2 regions of the Kribbella sp. CA-245084 genome follow, and region 1 is predicted to be linked to the other one. Evidence: riboswitches for the same ligand, from Rfam matches in the RefSeq annotation. Region 1 holds a riboswitch; the other holds the start of a gene.
What was found. Region 1 has a riboswitch for glycine ahead of gcvP (aminomethyl-transferring glycine dehydrogenase). Riboswitches for the same ligand answer to the same signal wherever they lie in the genome.
Positions count from the first base shown of each region.

Region 2: linked by a shared signal. The riboswitch ahead of ACQPYH_RS41485 (L-serine ammonia-lyase) and the one ahead of gcvP (aminomethyl-transferring glycine dehydrogenase) in region 1 are both predicted to bind glycine.

Region 1 covers NZ_CP192053.1:3,776,951-3,786,683, forward strand. The annotation lists gene ACQPYH_RS18135 (small basic family protein) at 1-6, shown strand, start outside; gene ACQPYH_RS18140 (DUF881 domain-containing protein) at 8-934, shown strand; gene gcvH (glycine cleavage system protein GcvH) at 965-1,348, shown strand; gene ACQPYH_RS18150 (FHA domain-containing protein) at 1,476-2,012, shown strand; gene ftsR (transcriptional regulator FtsR) at 1,999-2,712, shown strand; gene ACQPYH_RS18160 (bifunctional nuclease family protein) at 2,927-3,418, shown strand; gene ACQPYH_RS18165 (MerR family transcriptional regulator) at 3,738-4,244, shown strand; gene ACQPYH_RS18170 (dihydrodipicolinate synthase family protein) at 4,259-5,152, shown strand; glycine riboswitch at 5,168-5,257, shown strand; gene gcvP (aminomethyl-transferring glycine dehydrogenase) at 5,328-8,159, shown strand; gene ACQPYH_RS18180 (serine hydrolase domain-containing protein) at 9,239-9,733, shown strand, end outside.
Region 2 covers NZ_CP192053.1:8,639,346-8,649,078, reverse strand. The annotation lists gene ACQPYH_RS41505 (GntR family transcriptional regulator) at 1-108, shown strand, start outside; gene ACQPYH_RS41500 (aminopeptidase P family protein) at 150-1,574, shown strand; gene ACQPYH_RS41495 (hypothetical protein) at 1,767-1,994, shown strand; gene ACQPYH_RS41490 (alpha/beta hydrolase) at 1,998-3,407, opposite strand; glycine riboswitch at 3,561-3,664, shown strand; gene ACQPYH_RS41485 (L-serine ammonia-lyase) at 3,745-5,118, shown strand; gene ACQPYH_RS41480 (SDR family NAD(P)-dependent oxidoreductase) at 5,119-5,811, opposite strand; gene ACQPYH_RS41475 (helix-turn-helix transcriptional regulator) at 5,914-6,744, shown strand; gene ACQPYH_RS41470 (hypothetical protein) at 6,876-7,499, shown strand; gene ACQPYH_RS41465 (hypothetical protein) at 7,496-8,413, opposite strand; gene lysX (bifunctional lysylphosphatidylglycerol synthetase/lysine--tRNA ligase LysX) at 8,463-9,733, opposite strand, start outside.

The DNA of each region.
Region 1 (9,733 bases):
GCCTGACATGACCGACGACAAACCCGACAAGCCCGAGCAGCCGGCCAAGCCCGAGCAGCAGGCGAAGCCCGAGCCCAAGCCGAAGCCCGAGCCCGAGCCCGAGGCGAAGCCCGAGCCCGAGCCCGAGGCGAAGCCCGAGCCCAAGCCCGAGGTCGAGTCGCCGCAGCCGGCGACGCCGACCCCGATGCCCAAGCCGAAGACGCCCAACCTGGCGCTGCGGCGGCTCAAGGCCGGGTTCAAGCCGTCCCGCGGCCAGGCGATCGTGGCCGTCGTACTCGCGCTGGTCGCCTGCGTGGCCGTGGTCCAGGTCCGGGTGAACCGGGCCGACGACGGCTACCAGAACGCCCGCCGCGAGGACCTGATCGCGATCCTGGACGGCCTCGGCCAGAACACCCGCCGGCTGGAGAGCGAGATCGCCGACCTCGAGGAGCGGAAGAACTCGCTGTCCTCGAGCGCGGACAAGGCACAGACGGCGCGCGAGCAGGCCGAGGCCCAGGTCCGCACTCTCGGCATCCTGGCCGGTACGCTGCCCGCGACAGGTCCCGGTGTCCGGATCACGCTGAACGACCCGCAGGGCAAGATGACCTCGAGCAACCTGCTGGACGCGATCGAGGAGTTGCGCGACGCCGGTGCCGAGGCGATCCAGATCAACGGGCAGGTCCGGGTGGTCGCGAGCACCGACTTCGTGGACGATCCGCCGGGGATCCTGATCGACGGTCAGAAGGTCATCTCGCCGTACGTCATCGAGGCGATCGGCGAGTCGCACAACCTGGCCGAGGCGGCCAACTTCCCCGGCGGTCTGGTCAGCGAGGTGACCGGTCCGCAGGTGGGCGGAACGGCGGAGGTGAACGAGCTGCCGACGGTCCCGATCGCCGCCTTGCACGCGCCGGAGGAGCATAGTTACGCTCGCCCGGCGCCCAGCCCGACCAAGTAGCTGTTCTCCTTGAGTGAAAGAGGAACGAAGGTGTACCCCGAAGACCTGAAGTACACGGCCGAGCACGAGTGGCTGAAGGCCGGTAGCGACGGACCGGTGCGGGTCGGCATCACCGACTTCGCGCAGGACCAGCTCGGCGACATCGTGTACGTGCAGCTGCCCGACGTCGGCACCACGGTGCGGGCCGGCGACGCGTGTGGCGAGCTGGAGTCGACCAAGAGCGTGAGCGACCTGTTCGCCCCGGTGAACGGCACCGTGACCGCGGTGAACGAGGCGCTCGCCGACCAGCCCGACCTGGTGAACAGCGACCCGTACGGCGAGGGCTGGCTGCTCGACATCGAGGTCGAGGACGCGGCCGAGGTCGCCGCGCTGATGGACGCCGATGCCTATCAGGGACAGCTCGACCAGAGCTGATAGGTTTTGGGGCCTCAACCGCTGGTCGAGGGTTGAGGCCCTCTCATCTTGTTCCAGCACGTCACACTGTTCACACGGGGTCTATCGAAAACGTCGCCGGACACCCGGCGATCGGGAGGATCACAGCATGCCGTTCTGCAACCAGTGCGGGCACGAGAACTCCGAGGGCAGCCGGTTCTGCTCGCAGTGCGGAGCGATGCTGCCTGGCGCGGACCGCCCGGCGGCAGCACCGGCCACGCCTCAGCCGACGCCGGGCGTCACCGACACCGCGATGCTGACTCCGATCGGCGCCGAGCCGGAGCCGGAGCAGACCGGTGAGCCGCTGTCGGCCGACGACGAGGCCGCCGTCGGCGCACTGCCGGCCGGGTCGGCTCTGCTGATCGTCCAGCGCGGCCCGAACGCGGGCAGCCGGTTCCTGCTCGACGTCGACGTCGTCACCGCGGGCCGCCACCCCGACAGCGACATCTTCCTCGACGACGTCACCGTGTCCCGCCGGCACGCGGAGTTCCGCCGCGATCCGTACGGCGTGAAGGTCCGCGACGTCGGCAGCCTCAACGGCACGTACGTGAACCGCGACCGGATCGACGAGGTCCAGCTGAGCAACGGCGACGAGGTTCAGATCGGCAAGTACCGGCTGGTGTACTACGCCAGTGGCCAGGCCTGATCCGAGCGCCGCTGATTCCACGGCCGGAGGGCCGGCGGACGGTCGCGGCATCGGCCAGGTGCTGCAGCTGCTGCAGGCCGAGTTCGCCGATGTCACGATCTCCAAGATCCGGTTCCTCGAGGCCGAGGGACTGGTGACGCCTGCCCGGACGGCGTCGGGGTACCGCAAGTTCAGTGCCGCCGACGTCGAGCGGCTGCGCTACGTGCTGACCGCGCAACGCGACCAGTACCTGCCGCTGAAGGTGATCAAGGAACATCTCGGCGCGATCGACCGCGGTCTGCGTCCGGCCGCCGCGGGTCCGCCGGTCGCGCCGAGCTCGTTGCCGCAGACCCCCGGCCAGCCGGTCGCGGACGATTTCGGTGCCTCGGGCACCGAGCTGCGGTTGACCCGCAGCGAGCTCCAGGCCGCCGCCGGTGTCTCGTCGGAGCTGCTCGGTGAGCTGGAGAGCCACGGCCTGGTGGTGGCCAGCGGCAACCACTACGGCGGCGACGCGATCGTGATCGCCCAGGTCGCCGCGGAGCTGGCCGGGTACGGGCTCGAGCCCCGGCACCTGCGCGCGTTCCGTACGGCGGCCGATCGGGAGGTCGGCCTGATCGAGCAGGTCACCGGCCCGCGGCGTACCGAACAGACCGGCGAGCTGGCCGCCCTGACCGTCCGGTTGCATACCGCACTGGTCCGTTCCCGGTTGCCGCGTCCGTAGCGAACCGCGGGGGCCAAGGGCGTGCCTCCCGATCCCACGCCTACTGCGCGGCACTCGGCACGGCACCTCGCCGCGCGGGTGCAAAGGGAACGATGCTCCGCATCGACCCCTTCGCCCCCGCGCGCCGATGCACCGCACCGAGCACCTGCTCGCTACGGCGTGGGATCGGGAGGCACGCCCTCATCGGGGCTTCCCCTCGGAGTAGGCTGAAGGTGTGCGCGAAGTCGACGTGGTCGGAGTCCGGGTTGAGATGCCCTCGAGTCAGCCGATCGTGCTGCTGAAAGAGGTCGGCGGAGAGCGGTATCTGCCGATCTGGATCGGGGCCGCCGAGGCCAGTGCGATCGCGTTCGCCCAGCAGGGCATGGAACCGCCCAGGCCGCTGACCCACGACCTGTTCGCCGAGACCATCCGGGTGCTCGGGCACACACTCAGCCAGGTCCGGATCGTGAACCTGAACGACGGGGTGTTCGAGGCGATCCTGGTCTTCGACGACAAGACCGAGATCTCCGCGCGGCCGTCGGACTCGATCGCCCTCGCGCTGCGGACCGGTACGCCGGTGTTCTGCGCGGAGGAGATCCTGGCCGAGGCCGGGATCCCGGTCCCGGAGAGTGAGACGGCCGACGACGAGGTGGTGGAGGAAGAGGAGGTCGAGCGGTTCCGCGAGTTCCTCGATCAGGTGACTCCGGAGGACTTCGACAAGAGTTGATCCACCCGCGCGTTTGGGCTCGGGTGGTACAAGAGCGGCTTGGTAACGATTCGTACGGCGGTCGCGACACGCTCCCGGCTCGATGCGGTTGTCGTTGACCCGCTCCGGACGGCGGCTTACCGTGAAGGAGTCGTGGGGTGCTGTCACTCCACGGAGATGGCTCGTTCCAGTCGGTATCCAGGGAGGCTCAGGCGTGACACGCACCGGCGACACGGATCTGACGGCGCAGTCGACGTCCGACGCGCACGCCGAGGCTGTGGCAGCTGCTACGGCCACCGCCGGCGTACAGGGTCTGTTGTTCGACGACGACCTGCGACCGATGCCGGAGGATGTCGGGTTCCGCGGTCCGACGGCCTGCGCCGCGGCCGGGATCACCTACCGGCAGCTCGACTACTGGGCGCGGACGGGTCTGGTCTCGCCGTCGGTTCGCCCGGCGACCGGCTCCGGGACGCAGCGGTTGTACGGTTTCCGTGATGTTCTGTTGCTGAAGGTGATCAAGCGGCTGCTCGACGCCGGGATCTCGCTGCAGCAGATCCGGACCGCGATCGCGCACCTGAGCAAGCGCGGCTTCGACGACCTGACCCAGATCACGCTGATGAGCGACGGCGCGTCGGTGTACATGTGCTCGTCGCCCGACGAGGTGATCGACCTGCTGGCCGGCGGCCAGGGCGTGTTCGGTATCGCGCTCGGCGGCGTCTGGCGTGAGGTCGAGGGCTCGCTCTCCGAGCTGCCCACCGAGCGTGCCGACGGTCACGACGAAGGCGACTCCGACGGCCACGCCGGCGACGAGCTCGCCGCCCGCCGTCGCGCCCGGATGACAGGCTGACATAGTTCTGTCTTGTGCGCCCACTCACTGCTGACTCGCTCCGCGGTGTGTGGGCGACCTTGTTGCTGCCCCTGAATGCGGACGACTCGATCGACTTCGCTCGGCTCGAGTCCCAACTCGCCGTACTCGCGTCCTCCGAAGTGGACGGGCTGTACGCCCACGGGACGGCGGGGGAGTTGCAGACGCTGACCGAGGACGAGTTCGACCGGATCAACTCGTTGCTTGCCGCGGCCGGTAAACCGTTCCAGCTCGGTGCCAGTCACCCGTCGGCGCAGGTGCAGCTGTCGCGGGTCGAGCGGGCGGCGAAGCTGGCGCCTGGAGCGATTCAGGTGATCGTCCCGGACTGGATTCCGCTCAACGACGTTGAGCTGCTGAGCTTCTTCCGGCGGCTGGCTGAGGTGGCGGGGGATGTGCCGCTGGTTCTCTACAACCCGCCGCATGCCAAGACCGCCGTCGGACCGCGGCAACTGCGTGAACTGGCCGAGGCGGTGCCCAGTCTGATCGGCTTGAAGACGGCCGGTGGCGACAAAGCGTGGTTCGACGAGGCGCTGAGGTCCGGGCTGGCGATCTTCGTGCCGGGGCACTTCCTGGCGAGTATGTCGTTACTCGGTGCGCACGGCAGCTACTCGAACGTCGCTGCGCTGTCGCCCAACGGCGCCGTACGGACGGCTCACGATCTGGATGTCGAGCGCCGGATCGCGGAGTTCTTCGCGGCGCACGTCGCGCCGCTGCAGAAGATCGGGCTGTCGAACCCGGCGCTGGACAAGTTCCTCGCCGCGGTCGGGAACTGGGCCGACGTCGGCACCCGGGTCCGCTGGCCGATGCAGTCGGCGTCCGCGGAGCAGGTCGAGGCGGCGAAGCCCGCCGCCCGGCGACTCCTGCCCGAACTGTTCCAAGATTCCTGGTAGCCTCGTTTCAGCCGTACACAGCACTCGGGAGAGACCCGTGTCATCGGGCGCCGAAGGGGCAATTCCTCCCCGGAACCTCTCAGGCCCATGGACCGAGTGCCACAGGCGACTCTGAAGCACGTTCGTGTGACAGAGGGGGAGGCGACCGGAAGCATTGTCAGCAACGGAGCCTCTGATGACCGAACTGTCCGCAATCTTTGCCGACCGCCACATCGGGCCACGCCCGGACGAGGTCGCGCGCATGGTGCAGCTGCTCGGGTACGCCGACGTCGACGCACTGGTCGATGCCGCCGTGCCGGACTCGATCCGCTCTGCCGAGCCGCTCCGGCTGCCTGAGCCGGCCTCCGAGGTCGATGCGCTGACCGAGCTCCGTCAGCTCGCGGCCCGCAACAACGTCGCGACCTCGATGATCGGCCAGGGGTACTACGGCACCTTCACGCCGTCGGTGATCGTGCGGCGACTGGTCGAGAACCCGGCCTGGTACACCGCCTACACGCCGTACCAGCCGGAGATCTCCCAGGGCCGCCTCGAGGCGCTGCTGAACTTCCAGACCGTCGTCTCCGACCTGACCGGTCTGCCAACGGCGAACGCGTCGCTGCTCGATGAGGGCACCGCGGCCGCCGAGGCGATGACGCTGGCCCATCGCTCGAACAAGAAGAGCAAGTCCGACCGCTTCCTGGTCGACGCCGACTGCTTCGCCCAGACGATCGCCGTCGTACAGACCCGGGCCGAGGCGCTCGGCATCGAGGTCGTCGTCGCCGACACCACCGACGGCCTGCCGGAGGGCGACTTCTTCGGTCTCCTCGTGCAGTACCCGGGCTCCAACGGCGCTGTCCGCGACCTCAAGCCGCTGATCGAGGCGGCCCACGAGCGCGACACGTTGGTTGCCGTCGCTTCCGATCTGCTCGCGCTGACGGTGCTCGAGGCACCGGGTGAGGCCGGCGCGGACATCGTGATCGGCTCCTCGCAGCGCTTCGGCGTACCGCTGTTCTACGGCGGTCCGCACGCCGGCTTCATGTCCGTGCGGTCCGGCCTCGAGCGGTCGTTGCCCGGTCGTCTCGTCGGCGTATCGGTCGACGCCGACGGCGCCCCGGCGTACCGGCTGGCGCTGCAGACCCGCGAGCAGCACATCCGCCGCGAGAAGGCCACCTCGAACATCTGTACGGCGCAGGTCCTGCTGGCCGTCGTCGCCTCGATGTACGCCGTGTACCACGGACCAGATGGTCTTCGCGCGATCGCCGACCGGGTGCACAACTACGCCGGCAAGCTGGCCGCGTCGCTGCGTTCGGGCGGGGTCGAGGTCGTGCACGACGACTTCTTCGACACCGTGCTCGCCCGCGTGCCGGGTCAGGCCGCCGACGTGGTCGACGCCGCCCGGCAGAACGGGATCTGGCTGCGGCTGGTGGACGCGGACCACGTCGGCATCTCCTGCGACGAGAAGACCGATGTCGCCACGCTCACCCGCGTCTGCCAGTCCTTCGGCGTGCAGTACGACGACACGCTCGGGGGCGCTGCGATCGCCGTACCGCGGACGACGGAGTACATGACGCACCCGGTGTTCAACACGCACCGGTCCGAGACGGCGATGCTGCGGTACCTGCGCAAGCTGTCCGACAAGGACTACGCGCTCGACCGCGGGATGATCCCGCTCGGGTCGTGCACGATGAAGCTCAACGCGACCACCGAGATGGAGCCGGTCACGTGGCCGGAGTTCGCGGACGTGCACCCGTTCGCGCCGATCGAGGACGCCGCCGGGTATGTGAAGCTGATCGGCCAGCTCGAGCGCTGGCTGGCCGAGGTCACCGGCTACGCGAAGGTCTCGATCCAGCCGAACGCGGGTTCGCAGGGGGAGCTCGCCGGTCTGCTGGCGATCCGTGGTTATCACCGTGCGCAGGGGAATCTCGATCGGAACGTCTGCCTGATCCCGGCGTCGGCGCACGGCACCAACGCTGCGTCCGCGGTGATGGCCGGCATGAAGGTGGTCGTTGTCAAGGGCAACGATGACGGCACGATCGACCTGGACGACCTGCGGGCCAAGGCTTCCGAGCACGCCTCGAAGCTCGCGGCGATCATGATCACGTACCCGTCGACGCACGGTGTCTACGAAGAGAGCGTCCGCGAGGTCTGCTCGATCGTCCACGAGCACGGCGGCCAGGTGTACGTCGACGGCGCGAACCTGAACGCACTGCTGGGGCTGGCGAAGCCCGGTGAGTTCGGCGGCGACGTCAGCCACCTGAACCTGCACAAGACGTTCTGCATCCCGCACGGCGGTGGCGGTCCGGGTGTCGGGCCGGTCGGAGTCGCCGCGCACCTGGCGCCGTACCTGCCGAACCACCCGCTGCTCGACCAGGCCGGTCCCAAGTCCGGCGTCGGCCCGATCAGTGCGGCGCCGTTCGGATCCGCGGGCGTGCTGGCGATCTCGTGGGCCTACATCCGGATGATGGGCGCGGCCGGTCTGACCGACGCGACCAAGACCGCCGTACTGAGCGCGAACTATGTCGCGAAGCGGCTCGAGGGCGCGTTCCCGGTGCTGTACACGGGCGAGAGCGGCCTGGTCGCGCACGAGTGCATCCTGGATCTGCGGCCGATGACCAAGGAGACCGGGATCAGCGTCGACGACGTCGCGAAGCGGCTGATCGACTACGGTTTCCACGCGCCGACGATGTCGTTCCCGGTCGCGGGCACCCTGATGGTCGAGCCGACCGAGTCCGAGGACCTGGACGAACTCGACCGCTTCTGCGACGCGATGATCGCCATCCGCCACGAGATCGACCGCGTCGCGGCCGGCGAGTGGCCGGCCGCCGACAACCCGCTGGTCAACGCCCCCCACACCGCCGAATCCGTCATCAACGACAAGTGGGAACACGCCTACACCCGCGAAGAAGCCGCCTTCCCCCGCTCAGTAGACCGAGCCTCCAAGTACTGGCCCCCCGTCCGCCGCATAGACGGCGCCTACGGCGACCGAAACCTAATCTGCTCCTGCCCCGCCCCGGAGGCTTTCGAGTAGAAGGTAAGGCAAGAAAGCCAAAGAGCAAAGAGAAAAGGAGAGATACTGAGGGGCGGCCGACCTCGGTGATCGACCGCGAGTTTGACAGCGCCCGCTTGGCGTGTCGAAGCGGACATCGACCCATCGCGATCGAGGACCAAGGGAGAGCCTTTGGTCGTCCGTCGGCGCTCGGCTTGTATCGGCAGGTGGTGTCGGTGCTGATGTATCTGCGGCAGAACGTGGCTCAGACCCGACGCCGGCGGCCACCCGGTCGGCTGGTTCGCCGAGTCGTGGAGAAAGGTCCCGGGTCGGTATGCCGAGTCGTGGACAGCGGCTGCAAAGTATCGCCAGCACCCACGACTCGACGAACCCGACACCGGATCCGGGTTGGCGTCTGGGCAGGCTCGGCGCCGGCGTAGGCCGGCGCTTTGTGGAAAGAAGTTTGCTCACAGCGGCAACTATGTTCCGGTGAGCGGGGCCTGCTCCAAGCACGAGCACGACTTGGCGGTGCAAGCAACCCCGGACCGGACATCGAAGCATCTCGTGTTCTCTGGTCTTCAAGCTCTTCCCACGGTCCCACCACGCTCCCACGGCGCGGACTGACCCAGGACTTCTGAGTAGTCCTCAGAGATATTTGAGTCGGGTCGGGTTCTGTACGTCGCCGTCGGCTGGGCATGTCAGTTCTCTTGTTGTACGTCGAGGATCGCGACGACGACCGCGGTGAGCACGGAGAGGTTGACGCTGCGGAGACCGGTTGTGGTGCGTTCGTCCATGGCCCCCTCCGCGGATGGGCGGGGACGGCGCTTTCCCGTACCTAGTGCTCTGAGGCCGTTCGGGGCCTGTGAACGGACGAGACGCCCGAGGGAGCATCGGGGCGACTCTTCGGGTACTGCAGAGACCCGATCCGTGCATGCCGCGGACGGCCCCCACTCCGCGTCGAGGCGGGCTGTGGGCTGTGGGCGTCCCCGTGGTTACGTGGACATTAGTATGTCTGGACGTTGTGGACCTGTTTGCTGTGGAGGCGTTGAGTGATTTCTGTGCGTCCTGATACTGCTGCTGCGTTGTTGGCTGAGGTTGCGTCGGCTCAGGGGGAGTCGCGGGTGCCTTCGGTTGCTGCGGGGGTGGTTCGGGGCGGGGAGTTGGTGTGGACGGGGACCCGCGGGCGGTTTGCCACGGCTGGTGGCGGGTTGCCGGGTGTGGATGTGCAGTACCGCGTCGGCTCGATCACCAAGACGTTGACGGCAATCCTGGTGATGCAGTGTCGGGATGATGGGTTGTTGTCGTTGAACGATGCTGTGGGCAAGCATTTGCCCGGGGTTGCGTTCGGGGATCGGACGGTTCGGCAGTTGCTGGCGCATAGCGGTGGCATGAACGCGGAGCCTGAAGGGCCTTGGTGGGAACGGAATCCGGGGGTTTCGTTCGACGAGCTGACGGCGGCGATGGACGAGGCGCAGGCGGCTGGGCCGGCGGACCGGCGGCATCACTACTCGAACCTCGGGTACGGCCTGCTCGGTGAGATTGTCGCGCGGTTGCGCGGGTCGTCGTGGTGGGAGTTGGCGCAGGAGCGCATTCTCGATCCGCTGGAGATGCGGCGG
Region 2 (9,733 bases), 4.4 Mb from region 1:
AGGTACGACGAGGCCGCGGCCGACCTGCATCAGTACCTGCTGGATTCCGAGGCAGGCATCCTCGCCGCGTTCCGGGATAAGGGCTTGCGCGTGCCCGTCCGAACCTGAGTTGATGAATCAAACCGTCAGCTGCAAAGGGGAGCTCACTCATGTCCGATGACGCCCGGACCGAAGAAACGCCGAAGTCGTACCGCCCCATCGACGCCAAGGGGTTCCGGGAGTTCATCTCGCGTGGCTGGGGGCCGGTGGACCGGTCGGTTTCGGTGCCGGAAGGGCTCGCCGAAGCGGCCGCCGAGCATCGACGGAAGCTCGCCGCGGCGCTGCCGGGACGGCGGATCGCGCTCGCGGCCGGCCGGGCGCCGGTCCGGTCGAACGACACCGACTACCAGTTCCGCGCCGACAGCGACTTCGTCTGGCTGACCGGCTGCCAGGCCGAGGGCGCCGTACTGGTGATCTCCGGAGACGGCGACTCGACGCTCTACCTGCGCGAGACGGCCGGCCCGGAGGAGGCGGACTTCTTCGCGAACGCGCGCGACGGTGAGCTGTGGATCGGCCCGGTGCCGGGCCTGAAGGACTGGTCGGACGCGCTGCAGATCGCCTGCCGTCCGCTCGAGGAGCTGCCCGCGGCGGTGCGTGGCGCCGTCCCGTTCATGCTCTCGGTGCCCGGCGTCGAGCCGATGCTGGACGCGTTGGTACGGACGTCGCCCACCGACGGCAACGCGTTGCGGCAGACGCTCGCCGAGCTGCGCCGGATCAAGGACGACTGGGAGCTCGACCAGCTGCGAGATGCGGTCGCGGCCAGTGTGCTCGCGTTCGGCGACGTGGCGAGCGAGCTGCCGGAGGCGATCCGTGGTGGCGGCGAGCGCTGGCTGCAGGGCACCTTCGACCGTCGCGCGCGGACCGCGGGCAACGGCGTCGGCTATGCGTCGATCGTTGCTGCTGGCAACCACGCACCTGTGCTGCACTGGGTCCGCAACGACGGCCCGGTGAACGAGGGCGACGTGATTCTGCTGGACGCGGGCGTCGAGACCCGCACGCTCTACACCGCGGACGTGACCCGGACGTTCCCGGCCACCGGCGAGTACACCGCTGCGCAGCGGCAGGTACACGACCTGGTGCACAAGGCACAGCTCGCCTCACTCGAGGCGGTCAAGGTCGGAGCGCCGTACCGCGCCTTCCAGTACGAAGCGCTGCGGGTGCTGGCCGAAGGGCTGCGGGACTGGGGCCTGCTCGAGGCGTCGATCGACGAACTGCTCGGTCCGGACGGCCAGCAGCACCGCCGCTACATCGTCTGCGGGACCGGCCATTACATCGGCCTCGACGTCCACGACTGTGACGCATCCCGTCCGGAGGCGTACTTCGCCGGCACCATCGAGGCCGGTATGGCGCTCGCGGTCGAGCCGGGCCTGTACTTCCACCCGAACGACGAAACCGTGCCCCCGGAGCTGCGTGGCATCGGCATCCGGATCGAGGACAACGTCGTCGTACACCCCGACCGGCTGGAGATCCTCACCGAGGACCTGCCGATCACCACCGACGGCCTGGAGCAGTGGACCAAGTCACACCTGAAGTAATCAAGCGATCGCTCAAAATTAACCGTCACAACCGGTAACACTCGCCCGCCCAGCACGATGTACAGAGCGGGGGAGGGTCGAACTCGGCCGGGTGCGTGGCTAGTGGGGGGCCGCGTACCACGCGCCAGGCCGAGGCGGCCCCGACTGGGGCCAGGGGGGACCCAGTATCCCTGGGTACGGGGAGTAGTCATCATGAATCTACGGGTGCGAGTAGTGCACTACGGCAGTCGGCACTGGTACGCCGACATCGACGACGCCGATGATCCGCAGCCCGACGATCCGTTCTGGTTCGTCGACAACTGCCGGACCCAGGCGCAGGCGCTCGAGACCGCCTGCAGCGAGCTCCGGTTGATGACGGGCCGGCTGGTCCGCGGGGACCAGCTCGACCGCGTCCTCGAAGTCACCGGCGTACCGGTCTGACCTTCAGCCGACCGGCGGTACGGCGGCGCAACCGCTGCCGCGCCTCGGTACCTCACGCCCGATCAGGTAGTTGTCGATCGTGCTCTGCATGCACGGGCTCGAGTTGTAGCTCCCGTGTCCCCAGCCTTCGTATGTGAGCAGCACTCCGGACCGGCCGAGCTGGCGCTGCACGCTCTGCGCCATCTTGTACGGCGTGGCCGGGTCGTGGATCGCGTTGGCGAGCAGCACCGGCGTCTTGAGCCCGTGGACGTTCAGCACGTGCTGCGGGTTGTTCGCCTTCGGTGCACCGAGACACATCGACACCGCCATCAGCTGACCTGGGTAGCGCATGTCCTGGTTGTTGCGCGCCAGCCGCTGTAGATGTGCGGCGTACTCGCGGTAGTCCTTGACCGGAAGGTTCCAGTCCTGGCAGAACACCGCCAACGGGTTCTGGGCGAGTCCACTCGGGACGGCGGCGGCTGACGGGGTCTCGAGATCCTTCAACGTCTGAGCCAGCACCCTCCACTCCGGGTCGTAGAGCAGTCTGAACACCTGGAAGCTCAGCTTGAACGGATCACTCGACCGAGCCAGCAGTCCAGCCCACAGCGCATGAATGTCCTGCCCGTGCAGCGCACAGCTTGTCGACGCGTCACACCACTTCACGAACTCGTCGAACGAGTCCTGCGCCGCGGCCGCCTGGACGTCGAGGAACGACTTCGTCGTCGGTGAGCCGTGGTCGATCACGCTCTCCACCACCATCGCGCGGACCCGGTTCGGGTACGTCTCGGCGTACTGCGCTCCGAGCAGCGTCCCGTACGAGCTGCCGTGGAACGAGATCGTGGACTCACCGAGCGCGCGGCGTACTGCGTCGACGTCGCGGACCGTCTGCCAGGTGTCGATGTGGTCGTACAGCGGACCGGTGTGCTCGCGGCAGTCCGTCGCGAGCTGCCGGTTGTAGCTGATCGTCGCGGTGAACTCGGCAGGGCTCGTGATGATCGGCGACGGCTGCTTCGCGAGCAGCGCCGCCGAGCACTCCACCGGATTGCTACGGGCGACACCGCGCGGGTCGAAGCTGACGATGTCGAACCGGTCCTGCAGGTTCGCGCTGAACCGCGTCATGCCGGTCTTGATCCGGTCGACCCCGGAGTCCCCGGGCCCGCCCGGTCCGAACACCAGCACCCCGACCCGCTCGCCCTTCGCAGTACGGCGGGCAATCGCGAGGTCGAAGGTCGGTCCGTTCGGGTTCCGCCAATCGACGGGCAGTCGGAGCGTCGCACACTGCGAGCCCTTCACCAGGGCGGGATCGTCGTGCCCTTCCGGTTTGCAGTCAGCCCATTGCACCTGACTTGTGGTCGCGGATGCGGTCGTCGTCAGCCCGGCTGCCGCAACGCCGAGTACTACAGCGCCGGCCAGGGCGCGTCGGATGAACTTCATGCGAACGATCCTTCGGCAATCGCTTGCTGAAGGCATCAGGGACGAGCCCCGCCCGACCCCGATCGCGGCATCGGGGCTTACTGGGGTCGCTGGATTGACGTTGGCGGGCGCACCGCCGTACCGTCCAGACCGTCAGTCAATTCAACAGCCGCATGAACCCGTGCGGGAGAGACCCGGGCTGAGTAGACACTGGAACCGGGCGCCGTAGGAGCAACTCTCCCCAAGAATCTCTCAGGCACCTTCACCGCACGGGCGAGGCACCTCTGGAAGACCTCCCGTCTGACAGAGCGGGGAGGACACCAAACGGTCAACGGCGACCGGAAGGAACCTCCACACGATGGCGATCAGCGTCTTCGACCTGTTCAGTATCGGGATCGGCCCGTCGAGCTCCCACACCGTGGGACCGATGCGTGCCGCCCGCACCTTCGCACTCGGCCTTGCCGCCGACGGCCTGCTGGCCGCGACGGCGACCGTCTACGCCCAGCTGTTCGGTTCGCTCGGCGCGACCGGGCACGGTCACGGCAGCAACAAGGCCGTCCTGCTCGGTCTCGAGGGCGCCGACCCTGAGACCGTCGTCACGCACTCGGTCGACGCCCGGGTCGAGACGATCCGTGAGCGCGGCCGGATCGTGCTGGCCGGCGAGCACGAGATCGCGTTCGACGAGAACACCGATCTGGTCATGCACCGCCGCAAGGCCCTCCCGTACCACCCGAACGGGATGATCTTCATCGCCCGCGACGCGGCCGGCGCGGTACTGCGGGAGCGCACGTACTACTCGGTCGGCGGCGGATTCGTCGTCGACGAGAACGCCGCGGCGGGCGACCGGATCGTGCTGGACACGACCCCGCTGAAGTACCCGTTCACCACCGGCGCGGAGTTGCTCGACCGCTGCCGGGAGTCGCAGCTGTCGATCAGCGAGGTGATGCTCGCGAACGAGCTGGCCTGGCGGACCGAGGACGAGATCCGCGACGGCCTGCTGCACATCTGGCAGGTGATGCAGGAGTGCGTCCGCGAGGGCTGTGAGACCGAAGGCATCCTGCCCGGCGGTCTCAAGGTGCCGCGCCGGGCCCACGCGCTGCACACGAAGCTCACCCAGGATCCTTGGTCGGTGGACCCGCTCAAGGTGATGGACTGGGTCAACCTGTTCGCGCTCGCGGTCAACGAGCAGAACGCGTCTGGCGGCCGGATCGTCACCGCGCCGACGAACGGTGCCGCGGGCATCATTCCCGCCGTACTGCACTACTACCGGCGGTTCGTGCCGGGCGCGACCGAGGACGGCGCCGTACGGTTCCTGCTGACCGCCGGTGCGATCGGCGTGCTCTACAAGGAGAACGCGTCGATCTCCGGCGCCGAGGTCGGGTGCCAGGGCGAGGTCGGATCCGCGTGCTCGATGGCCGCCGCCGGGCTGTGCGAGGTCCTCGGCGGTACGCCGCAACAGGTCGAGAACGCGGCCGAGATCGCGATGGAGCACAACCTCGGGCTGACCTGCGACCCGGTCGGCGGCCTGGTGCAGATCCCGTGCATCGAGCGGAACGCGATGGCGTCGGTGAAGGCGATCAACGCGGCCCGGATGGCGATGCACGGCGACGGCGTCCACGTGGTCACGCTCGACAAGGTCATCAAGACCATGCGCGAGACCGGTGCCGACATGAAGATCAAGTACAAGGAGACGTCCCGCGGCGGCCTGGCCGTCAACGTCATCGAGTGCTGATCACCACGGGACCGTCCCGTGCAGGCTCAAGTACTCCGCGGTCGGGCCGGTCTGATCGATCTGCGCGAGCCGGGCGATGATCTCCGCGCCTTCCTCGACGGTCTGGTAGCCGCTGTGGCCGTTGAAGTCGGTCGCGGTGTAGCCCGGGTCGACGGTGTTGATCCGCAGGTTCGGCAGCTGGTGCGCGTACTGCACCGTCAGCATGTTGAGCGCCGCCTTCGAGGAGCCGTACGCCGGGGCGGGCACCCAGACGGGCACGTTGGTCGCGACGTCCGGATCCACGGCGGTGGCGATCGAGCCGAGACCGCTGGAGACGTTCACGATCACCGGGTTGTCGCTGCGCTCCAGCAGCGGCAGGAAGCCGTGGATCATCCGCACCGGCCCGTACACGTTCAGCTCGAAGACCTCACGGAAGACGTCGGCGGTCAGATCCCGGATCTCCTTGCGCGGTCCTGGGATGCCGGCGTTGTTGATCAGTACGTCGAGTGACTCCAGCTGTTGTGCAGCCGCGTCGACGGACTCGTCGCTCGTGACGTCCAACTGCAGGTACTCCGCTCCGAGGTCGGCGGCTGCCTGCTTGCCGCGTTCCGGGTCGCGGGCACCGAGGTACACAGTGTGTCCGGCAGCGATCAACTGCCTGGCGGTTTCGTATCCGAGGCCTCTGTTCGCCCCGGTGATGAGTGTCGTGGTCATGGCTTCACCCTCCCGCCGCGGGCATCGCGCAGGTAGTACCCGCGATGTCCTAGGGAATGGCAGTACCAGGCTGTCCGGGAGCGGGCGCGGAATACTGGGAGCATGGCTGAGCTCGGTAGGACGCTGCACGCCTGGCGCGATCGGGTGACCCCGGAGCAGGTCGGACTGCCCGCAGGCGGGAAGCGACGCGCGCCGGGGCTACGACGCGAGGAGCTGGCCCAGCTCGCCGGGTTGTCGGTCGACTACATCATCCGGCTCGAGCAGGGCCGGTCGGACTCGCCGTCCGCGCAGGTGCTGACCGCGCTGGCCCGGGCGCTCCGGCTGTCCGATGCCGAGCGCAACCATCTGTTCGTGCTCGCGGGCGAGGTCGAGCCGTCGCCCGGGCGGCTGTCGGCGTACATCCCGCCCGGTGTGCAGCGGATCGTGGACCAGCTCGACGGCGCACCGCTGTGCGTGTGCGACGCCGCCTGGACGATCATCACCTGGAACCCGCTGTTCGCCGCCGTGATCGGCGACCCGTCCGAGTGGCGCGGGCGGGACCGCAACATCATCTACCGCCACTTCGTGTCGCCGGGCGATCGCGTCGTACAGACGCCGGAGCAGCAGCGGGATTTCCAGATCGCGATGGTGACGGATCTGCGGGCGTCGCTCGCGCGCTACCCGCACGACGCCGAGCTGCTTGCGCTGATCGACGAGCTCCGCGCTCGGGACGCGGAGTTCGCGCGACTGTGGGGCCAGCCGATCGTCGGGTTCCACCGGTCCGAGCAGAAGACCATCCGGCATCCCGAGGTCGGTGCGTTCACGATCGACTGTGACGTGCTCGCGGTCCCGGGCAGCGATCTGCGCATCGTCGTGTACACCGCCGCGCCGAATACGGAGGCGGCCGAAAAGCTGCGGCTGCTGTCGGTCATCGGCCTGCAGACCTTGATCTGAGCAATCAGCTAACGCACTGCATTCCTACGGTTGCGTAGGCGGTTCGTAATTACTGGAATGTGAAGTTCTTTCGTGGAATTTCTTCCAAGGGCTGTTTGAATCGGCTCTTCGACCGATAATCTCCGGGTCTTGTGAGGCCCATCCCTGCCACGGCATCCCGCCGCCCGCCCTGGCAGAACCCGCGGCGCCGTCGTCAGGCCGCCGCCGGCGTCGGCGTACTGCTGCTCGGCTGCTTCGTGCTCGCCCTGCTCTCGTTCTGGAGCCGTGGTCCGCAGCCCGCCAGTCCGGTCGCGGGGATCGAGCCCGGTCGACCGACGCAGAACCTCCCGGCCATCCCGCGCACCGCGTCGCCGTCCTCGGGTACGACGCCCACCGCCGTACCCACGCAGTTGCCGACAGCAATCAAGCCGGGTGAGACCCTGCTGCCGACCGGCCTCACGACCACGGGCTATCCCGCGATCACCGGCGGTACGCCGACCCCGCAGGTCGTGGACACGACCGGGCCGACGACGGTGGTGACCGAGCGGCCGCCGACCGTGCCGCCGACGGCGCCGACCACGGTGCCGAGCGCGCACCCGAGTAGCCGCCCGACCAGCGTGCCCAGCGAGCGACCGACGACGTCCACTCCGACCGAGCCGCCGCCGACCAGCAGCACCCCGACCAGCCCGCCCACCACCCCCGACGACCCGGATCAACCGGGTGGCGGCGGCCTCGGCGGTCTCCTCGGCGGCCTCCTGGACAAGCTAGGGCTTTAGTACGCCTCGACCTCGGTGGTGTCCGCGTTGCCGCCGCGCATCGGCTGGAGGTTCACCTGCCAGCCCTGGTTGCGGCCGAAGGTCTGGTCGAACTTCTTGAAGGCGCAGTCGGCGCGGAACTTGCGGTTGTCCGCGTCCCAGTCGGTGCCGCTCTTGAAGTAGAGGTGGTACGCGCCGCCGATCTCCTTCACTGTGGTGGCCTTGGTCGCCCGGAGGTAGATCATGACCTGCGGGCGGCCGGGCGGCTGGCCGTCGGTGACGATCGAGACGGCGACGTCCTTCGCCGTGCCGTTGGTGATCTTGAGCTGTCCCGTTCCGTCCGGGCCTCGCCGTACCAGGACGTCGCCGCTGTCCGGGCGCATCTCCTTCGGCGCGGGGCCGGGGTTGGGCAGTGTCGTGCCGAAGGTCAGCTTGAGCTGTTGCAGCAGCGTGAGGGCGGAGCCGAGATTGGTGCGCAGTTGACGCTGGACGTTCTGCGAGGTGTACGCGACGCCTCCGCACCGCGCGTCGTCCTCGGTCTCGTCGGCCAGGCCGGTCAGCTGGGTAGCGGCCACGCCGATCCGCACCTGTAGTAAGGAATGTGCTGCGTCGAGTCGCGAGGAGACCTTGATCGCCGCCAGCCGCACCGAGACCGTGTTGAAGGTCTCCGCCAGCGTATTCATGGCGTCACTCAGTCCCTCGGCGGTGCGGACGCGCGTCAGCCGCGACGCCGGTCCCGCCAGCACCTGGTCGATCCGCGTCAGCTCGGCCTGGTACGCCGCCGTACCCAACGGTCCCGCCGGCGGAACCGACGAGGCCGGCGCCGGCACAGCACTGGCCGCAGCCGACGACGGAGCAGTCGGCGAAGGCCCCGGCTTCGCGGCGCATCCCGCGAGCAGTCCCACCCCGACACACAGCGCAGCCCAGCGCCTCATCCCCAACCCCCCAGGTCGCCCCTCACCCCTGAAGCAGCAAGGGTACCCGTCAGTCCCTAGGGGTGGGACGAACGAACGGGAACGCTAGCGTGCTTCGAATGTTCTGGCCCGTCAGCATCATCATCACGCGGTCGACGCCGATGCCCAGACCGCCGGTCGGCGGCATCGCGTACTCGAGTGCTGACAGGAAGTCCTCGTCCAGCGACATCGCCTCGGGATCGCCCGCGGCGGCCTTCAAGGACTGCTCGGTCAGGCGGCGGCGCTGCTCGACCGGATCGACCAGCTCGGAGTACGCCGTACCGATCTCGGCGCCGAAGGCAACCAGGTCCCAGCGCTCGGCCAGCCGCGGATCGGACCGGTGGTTGCGGGTCAGCGGCGAGGTCTCCAGCGGGAAGTCGGTGTAGAACGTCGGGAACGTCGTGTTCGGTTCCACGAGCTCGTCGTACAGCTCCAGCACCAGCTCACCGGCCGACATCTCGAACGTCGTGTGTACGCCGTGCTCCGCGCAGATCTCGCGCAGCTGCTCGACCGGGGTGTTCGAATCGAGGTCCACGCCGGCCGCCTGGCCGACCGCGTCGTGGACTGTGACGACGGGCCACTCGCCGGAGATGTCGATCTCGCCGTCGGCCCGGCGTACCACCGGCTTGCCGAAGACCGCGGTCGCAGCCTCGATCAGCAACTCACGGGTCAGCTCGCGCATCACGTGGTAATCGGCGTACGGCTGGTAGGCCTCGACCGAGGTGAACTCCGGGTTGTGGGTCGCGTCCGCGCCCTCGTTGCGGAAGTTCCGGTTCAGCTCGAAGATCTTGCCCATCCCGCCGACGCTCAGCCGCTTCAGGAACAGCTCCGGCGCGATCCGGAGAAACAGCTCGGTGTCGTAGGCGTTGATGTGGGTGGCGAACGGCCGTGCGTTCGCGCCGCCGTGCACCGCCTGCAGCATCGGCGTCTCGACCTCGATGAACCCGCGCGTCTCGAAACCGTTGCGGACGGCCCGTACGGCGGCACTGCGTTGCTGCATCATCCGCAGCGAGTCCGGGTTCATCACCAGGTCGATATGCCGCTGCCGCACCCGCGCCTCGGGATCGGTGAACCCCTTCCGCTTGTCCGGCAACGGATGCAGGCACTTGGCCGCCATCACCCACGACGTCGCCGCGATCGACAGCTCACCGCGCCGGCTCGTCACCACCTCGCCGGTCACGCTGACGTGATCGCCGATGTCGACGAGTCGCCGCCACTGCTCGAGCGGTACGTCGCCGCACGCCTCGGCCGTGAACATCACCTGCAGGTGCGTCAACCCGTCCTGCAACTGCGCGAACGCGA